Regions from separate parts of the Streptomyces sp. NPDC021749 genome, predicted to be linked through region 1. Evidence: riboswitches for the same ligand, from Rfam matches in the RefSeq annotation. Region 1 holds a riboswitch; each other region holds the start of a gene.
The links. Region 1 has a riboswitch for cobalamin ahead of AB0G35_RS05325 (CbtB-domain containing protein). Riboswitches for the same ligand answer to the same signal wherever they lie in the genome.
Positions count from the first base shown of each region.

Region 1 (2,140 bases):
CACCCGCTCGTACCGGGCAGCCATCTCTGATGCGTCGGGGTGACCTGCGAGATCTCCCCTGGGGTGTGAGACGTCGGCCATGCGACTCGCCTCCTTCGCTCGCAAGCCTGGCCGTTATCGCGTGGCATCGGGCCACGGCTTTATTCTGCGCTTATGTCGCCTTTATGTGTAGATGAAGCGACAGATGAATTTTGAAGGGGTACGGTCAGCTTCTCGCGGGTGCCGACGGCTCCTCGCAGGTCAGCCGCCCGCCCCGGGGCCCAGCGCCCGACCCAGCCCCAGATTCCAGCGGCCGCCCCGTCCGCTCAGCTCGGTCACGGTCAGCGGCGCCACGTCCAGCCGCCAGAACGCGTCGGCGGGCACCCGCATCGCACACACCGCGGCGGCCCGTACGACGTCCGGTTCCACGACCGCCACCACCCGTCCGGCGTCCAGCGCCATCCGGATCAGCCAGCCCGCGACCCGGTCGCAGAGCTGCCGCAGCGACTCCCCACCGTGCCCGGCGAAGCCCGGATCGGACAGCCAGGCGGAGACCGCGTGCGGTTCCGTTTCGGCCACCTCCGCCAGGGCCCGTCCACACCACTCCCCCATCGCGCAGCCCGCCAGCTCCGGCACCGGCCCGGCCGGCAGCCCGAGTTCCTCCGCGGTGCGCCGGCAGCGCACCGAGGGCGAGGTGAAGACCCGGTCGGCGGCCGGCAGCGCCCCCGCGGCGGCCCGGGCCCGTCGCAGTCCGGCCGCGTGCGGCGGGGCGTCGTCGTCGAAACGCACCTCGCGCTGGGCGTCGCCCGCGGCCGGTGAGACCAGTATCACCCGAGTTGTCATGCCCTCTTCTCTCTTTCGTTCCCGGAACGCCAACTCACGGCCTCATCAGGGGAGTTGTCCGGTCGGTGCGCCCCGCTCCGCACCCGTCCGCCCCCCGTACGGTCTTGGCCAGGTGGCCGGATCGCGGTACGTTCACGGGTGCTTGACGACGGCATGACGGAAGCCGGTGGGATCCCGGCGCGGTCGCGCCACTGTATGTCCGGTTTTTTATCAGCCCGCCAGGGGCCGGTACCGGACGAGCCAGACCCGCATGTCGTTATGCACTCCCATTTACCGGGGACGCGAGTTCCCCCCAACAGGAGGTCCTGCCATGGCTCAGACCATCGCACCGCCGGCCACCGGCGCCACCCCCGCCCCGCTCCCGCTCAAGGCCATCGCCCCCTGGGCGCTGTTCGCCGGTGTACTGATGCTGGTCCTGCTGTACTTCGTCGGCGCGGAGCAGGGCGCCACCTCGCTGCTGTCCGGTTCGGACGTCCACGAATGGCTGCACGACGGGCGCCACCTCCTCGGCTTCCCCTGCCACTGAGCGGGCGGCCGCAGCCATGAACTCCCTCACCGTCAGAACCCTGCTGATGCGCGGCATGCTCGCCGGCCTGGCCGCCGGCGGGTTCGCGCTCCTCGTCGCCTACGTGCTGGGCGAACCGCGGATCGACGCCGCCATCGCCTTCGAGGAGGCGCACAGCCACGAACACGAGATGGAAGTGGTCAGCCGGGGACTGCAGTCCACGGCCGGGCTCGCCACCGGCGTCCTGGTCTACGGCGTGGCGCTGGGCGGGATCGCCGCGCTGGCCTTCTGCTTCGCGCTGGGGCGGATCGGCCGGTTCGGGGCCCGCGCCACGGCCCTGCTGCTCTCCGGGGCGGCGCTGGTGGCCGGTTACGTCGTGCCGTTCCTGAAGTACCCGGCCAATCCGCCGTCGGTGGGCGACCCCGACACCATCGGCAAGCGCACCGCCCTGTATTTCCTGATGATGCTGCTCGGCATCCTGCTGGCCGTCGCCGCCACGCTCCTCGGCCGGCGGCTGGCTCCGAAGCTGGGCAACTGGTACGCGACGGTGGCCGCCGTCGCCGCCTTCGCGGTCGCCGTCGGGCTCGCGTACGCGTTCCTGCCGGCCGTCAACGAGGTACCGGCGGACTTCTCCGCCACGCTGCTGTGGCAGTTCCGGCTGTCGGCGCTCGCCGTCCAGCTGGTGCTGTGGACCGCCTTCGGGCTGGTCTTCGGGCATCTGGCGGACCGCGTCGTCGCGGCCCGGCCGGCCGCCGAGCGGGCCGAGGCGGTCTCCGTGGCCTCCTGATCCGCAGCATCCACCGCACCACCGGT
Region 1 covers NZ_JBFACE010000004.1:51,729-53,868, reverse strand. Annotated here, with positions in the region: gene AB0G35_RS05335 (SPW repeat protein) at 1-81, opposite strand, end outside; gene AB0G35_RS05330 (histidine phosphatase family protein) at 241-822, opposite strand; cobalamin riboswitch at 941-1,088, shown strand; gene AB0G35_RS05325 (CbtB-domain containing protein) at 1,133-1,348, shown strand; gene AB0G35_RS05320 (CbtA family protein) at 1,365-2,114, shown strand.

Region 2 (2,140 bases), on a different contig from region 1:
CGCCCGCCGCCAGCCGTCCCGTCACCGTCGCCACCAGCGCCAGCGCGCTCACCCGCCGCGACAGCCGCACCGCCCGATCGATGTCCGCCACCGCGGGCGGCCGCGCCGCGCCGTTCAGCACCGGACGGTGTTCCACCCGCCCGCCGTACGCCAGCGTGCCGCCCAGCCGTACGCCCAGTGCGCCCGCGAACGACGCCTCCACCGGGCCCGCGTTGGGGCTCGGGTGCGCCCCGCCGTCCGCCCGCCAGGCCCGCAGCGCACCGCGCCGGTCGGGGCCCGCGAGCACGGCCAGCGCGGCGGTCAGCCGGGAACCGGGCCAGCCGGCGACGTCGTCGAGCCGGGCCGCGGCCCAGCCGAACCGGCGGTAGCGCGGAGACTTGTGACCCACCATCGCGTCCAGGGTGTTCACCGCCCGGAACGCCACCAGGCCGGGCACCCCGCCGAACGCACCCCACACCAGGGCGCCGACCACCGCGTCCGAGGTGTTCTCGGCCACCGACTCCACCACCGCCCGGGCCATCTGCGGCCCGTCCAGGGCCTGCGGGTCGCGCCCGCACAGATGCGGCAGCCGCTCCCGCGCCACGTCCAGATCGCCCGCTTCCAGCGCACCGCCGACGGCCCGCGCCTCCCGGCCCAGCGAGGTGCCGCCCAGCACCGCCCACACGGCGGCCGCGGTGAGCGCCACCCGGGCGCCGCGGCGGTGCCGTACGGCCCGCTCCAGCAGCGCCGCGCCGGCCGCCGCACCGCCCGCGCACAGCACGGCATGGACCGCGCCGTGACCCCGGTGGTCGCGCCACAGCCGGCGTTCGACGGCGGCGGCGGCCCGGCCGAAGGCGGCCACCGGGTGGCCGCGCCGGGGGTCCGCCACGATCAGGTCGCCGAGGAAGCCGAGGGCCGCGCCGCACGCGTATCCCGCGTGTTCGCCGCGCATCGGATCAGGCCGCCGTCAGTCCTCGAAGGGGCCCTGCGGCAGCGGGAAGTGGGGATCGGGGCGGGCGGCCGGGCATGGCGGTATGTCCTCACTCAGGGTCCTCGCCCTGGCTCGACGTGACGGCGACCAGAGTCTCCTGGCTCCCGGATCGGCGTGTCCCCCGGCCTTCCCGTCCGTACGTTCCGTACGGACCGTGGCCCTCCTCGGAGGAACGCTCCCCGGTGACAGTGGCGGGACCGCGCCGGATTCTCACCGGACTTCCTCATCTGTCGCCGATTGGCCCCGGCAGTCCACCACGGTCCGCGAGGCCCGTCAACTCGCCCTTGACCTGCGGCGCTGCCCCGCAGCAGGTCCTGTGGCGCACGCCACAGGGTGGTGGTGGCGTCACGGACGGTTGCCCCGGTCCCTGATTCCACGTCACTATCTGGTGCACGGCGGCGAAGGGGCCGCCGGAAGGGGGCTGGGGGATGCCGGAGCACGCCGACCATCACGAGGACCGTCAGGAGATCCGCCTCAGGGTCACCGGGACGGACAATCCGCAGCAGGACCTCGACGACCTCCGGGCCTGGCTGGAGCGCGAACCCTGGCTGAACCGCCGGGACCACGCCTGGGAACACCGGCCGCAGCCCCCGCACACCACGGACGACGGGGGCGAACCGGGCCCCGCCGACATGGCCGTCGGCGTGGACGACCTGATCCTGGTCATCGTCGGCGCGATGGCCGCCGAGGTCACCAAGGGGCTCGGCATCGCCCTGCGGGAATGGCTGCGGCGCCGCCGGGAGGAGCGCTCCGCCGGCGAGGAGCCCGCCGTCGAGATCATCGGCGACGGCGGCCCCGGGCGCCCCGATCCCGGCAACCCGACGCACGAGAGCGGCAGCACCGGCGAGGACTGACCCGGATGTCCGAATACGACGCGCGGGGAAAGATCAACCGGGCGCTGCTGATCGGTGTCCACGACTACGCCACGCTCAACGGACTGCCCGCGGTGGAGGGCAACCCCGCCGAGCTGCGCCGCGCCCTCACCGCCACCGACCTGTTCACCGCCGAGGAGGTCACCCTCTGCCGCCCGGCCGAGCCCTGGGAACTGAGCCAGGCGCTGAAGGCCGCCGCCGACGAGGCCCGCGGACTGCTGCTGGTGTACTTCTCCGGCCACGGCTGGGTCGGCAGCGACGGCGGCGACCTGCAGCTGATGGTCGGCGCCTCGGTGCC
Region 2 covers NZ_JBFACE010000001.1:46,114-48,253, reverse strand. Annotated here, with positions in the region: gene AB0G35_RS00245 (cobalamin biosynthesis protein) at 1-931, opposite strand, end outside; cobalamin riboswitch at 1,061-1,197, opposite strand; gene AB0G35_RS00240 (hypothetical protein) at 1,399-1,824, shown strand; gene AB0G35_RS00235 (caspase family protein) at 1,830-2,140, shown strand, end outside.
Region 2: linked by a shared signal. The riboswitch ahead of AB0G35_RS00245 (cobalamin biosynthesis protein) and the one ahead of AB0G35_RS05325 (CbtB-domain containing protein) in region 1 are both predicted to bind cobalamin.

Region 3 (2,140 bases), on a different contig from region 1:
GGCATCCCGATCGGCGGCGTGAACTCCTGGGCGTACCTCCCGCTGATCGCCTCCGGCCGCCCCGTCGGCACCTGCGTCCTCGGCTTCGACGAGGTCCATCGCTTCACGCCCAAGGACCGCAGCGTCCTGACCGCGCTCGCCGGACTGATCGCCCAGGCACTGGAACGCGCACGGCTCTACGACTCCGAGTTCGCCCTCGCCCGCGGCCTCCAACAGGCCCTGCTGCCCCACCGGCTGCCCGTACTCCCCGACCTGCGGACGACGGCCCGCTACCTCCCCTGCACCAGCGGCATGGACATCGGCGGTGACTGGTACGACGTCATCCCGACCACCCGGGGCGTGTCCCTGGTCATCGGCGACGTCGAGGGACACAGCATCGCCGCAGCCGCCACCATGGCCCAACTCCGCAGCGCGGTACGGGCGTTCGTCGCGGTGGGGCACGCCCCCGGCGACGTCCTGGCGGGCGCCAACCGCACCCTGATCGACCTCGGCACCGGCCTCCTCGCCAGCTGCTGCTACCTCCACCTCGACCCCGCCCGGCACCGTGCCCTGGCGGTCCGCGCCGGCCACCCGCCGCCCCTGCTCCGCCACCCCGACGGACACACCGAAGTACTGGACCTGGAAACCGGTCCCCTCCTCGGCGTGGACCACGCCAGCGACTACCCCGAGACCTCCCTGGACCTCCCACCCGGCTCCGCGCTCGCCCTCTACACCGACGGCCTGGTCGAAGAACGCGGCATCCCCATCGACGTGGGCATCGACCACCTCCGCAGCTCCATGGCGCACGCCCCGGCCGACTCCCTCGACGAACTCGCCGACCGCCTCCTCCACCACGCCCAGCGCTCCTCCTACCGCGCCGACGACATCGCCCTCCTGCTGGCCGAATACCGACCGGCAGCCACCGCCCGATAGCCCCGAGGGCGCGCTAGGCTGGTCGGGCAGCTGGTTCGCCCTGTCCGCCAGGCAGGCGCGTCGCAAGAGGGAACCCGGTGGGAATCCGGGACTGCCCCGCAGCGGTGAGCGGGAACGACCGCCGTCATACGCACTGGGCCCGGACGGGTCTGGGAAGCGACGGCCAGTAGGTGTCCTCACGTCGTGAGGACGCGCCCGCGAGTCCGAAGACCTGCCACCTGCCCGCGTGCGGGACCGCCCGTGCGCGGACATCCCGGTGACCTTCGAGGGCGGGTCGGCGTACAGACCGAACGGACGGCCGCGGGCCGTGCCCTCCGGTCCGTCACCCCTTCGCGCGCTCGTCCCGTCCCCGGGACCTCAGGGACTCATCTCGCGAAGGAGATCTCCGTGACCAGCAGGACCCCAGCCGCAGCAGCACGGGCTACCGTGTACGGCTACCCCCGTCAGGGACAGAACCGGGAACTGAAGAAGGCCGTCGAGGGCTACTGGAAGGGCCGCGTCGGCGCGGACGCCCTGCGCGCCACCGCCGCCGAACTGCGCCGCACCCACTGGCGGCAACTGGCGGACGCCGGCATCGACGAGGTCCCGACCGGCGACTTCTCGTACTACGACCACGTGCTGGACACCACCGTCATGGTCGGCGCGATCCCCGACCGCCACCGCGCCGCCGTCGAGACGGACGCCCTGGACGGCTACTTCGCCATGGCCCGCGGCACGCAGGACGTCGCACCGCTGGAGATGACCAAGTGGTTCGACACCAACTACCACTATCTGGTGCCGGAGTTGGGCCCCGGCACGGTCTTCGCCGCCGACTCCGCCCAGCAGGTCGCCGAGGTGCGCGAGGCCCTCGCGCTCGGCCACCGCCCCCGCCCGGTGCTGGTCGGTCCGGTCACCTATCTGCTCCTGGCCAAGCCCGCGCCCGGCGTGGCCGCGGACTTCGACCCCCTGACGCTGCTCGACCGGCTGCTGCCCGTGTACGCCGAGGTGCTCGCGGACCTGCGGGCCGCCGGTGCGGAGTGGGTGCAGCTGGACGAGCCCGCGCTCGTGCAGGACCGCGCCCCCGCCGAGCTCAGTGCCGCCGCCCGCGCCTACCGCGCTCTCGGCAGTCTCACCGACCGGCCCCGACTGCTCGTCGCCTCCTACTTCGACCGGCTCGGCGACGCGCTGCTCGTACTGGCCAGGACCCCGGTGGACGGGCTCGCGCTGGACTTCACCGAGGCCGCGGCCG
Region 3 covers NZ_JBFACE010000010.1:47,081-49,220, forward strand. Annotated here, with positions in the region: gene AB0G35_RS12575 (SpoIIE family protein phosphatase) at 1-912, shown strand, start outside; cobalamin riboswitch at 927-1,146, shown strand; gene metE (5-methyltetrahydropteroyltriglutamate--homocysteine S-methyltransferase) at 1,300-2,140, shown strand, end outside.
Region 3: linked by a shared signal. The riboswitch ahead of metE (5-methyltetrahydropteroyltriglutamate--homocysteine S-methyltransferase) and the one ahead of AB0G35_RS05325 (CbtB-domain containing protein) in region 1 are both predicted to bind cobalamin.

Region 4 (2,140 bases), on a different contig from region 1:
GGCCGGCTACGCCTTCGCCTGGATGGACTTCCCCGGCCGGGACTGGATCTTCCTGGTCGTGGTCGCCATGCTGGTGGTGCCGGTGCAGATCGGGCTGCTGCCGGTGGCCAAACTGTTCGGCGCGCTCGGCCTGTTCGGCTCCATCCCCGGCGTCATCCTCTTCCACACCGCGTACGGTCTGCCGTTCGCCATCTTCCTGCTGCGCAACTACTTCGCGGAGATCCCCAAGGAGATGCTGGAGGCCGCCCGGATGGACGGTGGCGGGGAGTGGCGGATCTTCTCCCAGCTGGTCCTGCCGCTGGGCCGCCCGGCCATCGCCAGTCTGGCGATCTTCCAGTTCCTGTGGGTCTGGAACGACATGCTGGTCGCCCTGCTCTTCGCGGACAACGAGTCGCAGCCGCTGACGGTCGCCCTGCAGTCGCAGATGCGCCAGTTCGGCAGCAACATCGGCGTGCTGGCGCCCGGCGCCTTCCTGTCCCTGATCGTGCCGCTGATCGTGTTCTTCGTGTTCCAACGGCACTTCGTCCAGGGGATCATGGCCGGTTCGGTCAAGTAGCTCCGGGGCGCCTCCCCGCCCGCGCGCCAGGGCCCGCTGTCCACCACAGCGGGCCCTGGCGCGTGTCCGTGCTGTTGAGAGGCATGCCCCGGGCGGGAGGGCGTGCGTCACGCCTGCGCGTGGTGGGGTTCCGCCGGCGCGCAGTGGGTCAGCAGTGCCGCGGTCGCGTCGTCGACCACGCGGTAGCGCACCACCCGGCCGTCCTTGTCGCCCTCGACCACTCCGGCGGCGCGTAGCAGGCGCAGTGCCTGGGAGACCGCGGTGTCCTTCATGCCGGTGGCGACCGCCAGGTCGGAGACGGCGACGGGGCCGGCCCGGTGGAGGGCGAGCAGCAGGGCCAGGCGCCCGGGATCGGCGAGCAGCGCGAAGCGGTCGGCCCAGGCCCGTACCTCGCCCGGCTCACCGATGGCGGCGATGGCGTCGCAGACGCGGTGGCCGTCGATGGTGCGGTGGTCGGCGCGCTCGGCCGGGACGAGATGCATGGGGACATCTTCGCAGGTCGCAGAGTGTGATCTTGGATACCTGCACAGTTGTGCAGGCTTGAAGGGATCGCCGGACGCCCCGTAGGGTTGGCGGGCCGTGGTGCTCGGGAAGACCGGTGACGGACCTCGTGGTCCCAGTCCGGAGCGGCCCTCGCCACTGTGATCGGGGAGTTTCCGGCCCTTTCCGTACGCGCACGGCGCGGGTACGGCGCCACTGACCGCAGCCTGCGGCCGGGAAGGCGGGGACGGACGCGTGCACCCTTCCCCAAGCTCCGAAGGAGCAGGGTGGTACCCCAAAGCCAGGAGACCGGCCACGGCATCTCACGAAGTGATCCACGAGGTGCTGGAGCGTGACCGCCGGATGGCCCTGTCCACCGATACCCCGACCACCCCTGCCCCCGTCGCCGCGTTCCGCTGGCGCCGGCAGGACACCGTCCGCACCGCGGGCCTGATGGCCGTCATAGCGGGGCTGCACGTCGTCGCCTTCGGCGTGCTGTTCCTGCTCGTGGTCCCCTACCACTACGCCGTCGGCAGCCAGGTCTTCGGCGTCGGACTCGGCATCACCGCCTACACCCTGGGCATGCGGCACGCCTTCGACGCCGACCACATCGCCGCGATCGACAACACCACCCGCAAGCTGATGGCCGACGGCAAGCGTCCGGTGTCGGTGGGCTTCTGGTTCGCCCTCGGGCACTCCAGCGTCGTCGTCGTGATGGCCGCCCTCGTCGCCGGCGGCGCCCAGCTCGCCGGCATCCTCCTCAACGACGAATCCCGCACCCACCAGATCCTGGGCACCATCGGCACCACGGTCTCGGGCACGTTCCTCTACCTCATCGCCGCCCTCAACCTGATCGCGCTGACCGGGATCTGGCGGGTGTTCCGCGGTATGCGCGAAGGCCGTTTCAACGAGACCGAGTTGGAGCAGCAGCTGGACTCCCGGGGCTTCATGAACCGCTTCCTGGGCCGGTTCACCCGCTCCATCTCCCGCCCCGGCCAGATGTTCCCGCTCGGTTTCGTCTTCGGCCTGGGCTTCGACACCGCGACCGAGGTGACGCTGATGGTGATGGCGGGCAGCGGCGCCGCGGCCGGCGTGCCCTGGTAC
Region 4 covers NZ_JBFACE010000036.1:23,922-26,061, forward strand. Annotated here, with positions in the region: gene AB0G35_RS28635 (carbohydrate ABC transporter permease) at 1-556, shown strand, start outside; gene AB0G35_RS28640 (metalloregulator ArsR/SmtB family transcription factor) at 664-1,038, opposite strand; cobalamin riboswitch at 1,120-1,369, shown strand; gene AB0G35_RS28645 (HoxN/HupN/NixA family nickel/cobalt transporter) at 1,400-2,140, shown strand, end outside.
Region 4: linked by a shared signal. The riboswitch ahead of AB0G35_RS28645 (HoxN/HupN/NixA family nickel/cobalt transporter) and the one ahead of AB0G35_RS05325 (CbtB-domain containing protein) in region 1 are both predicted to bind cobalamin.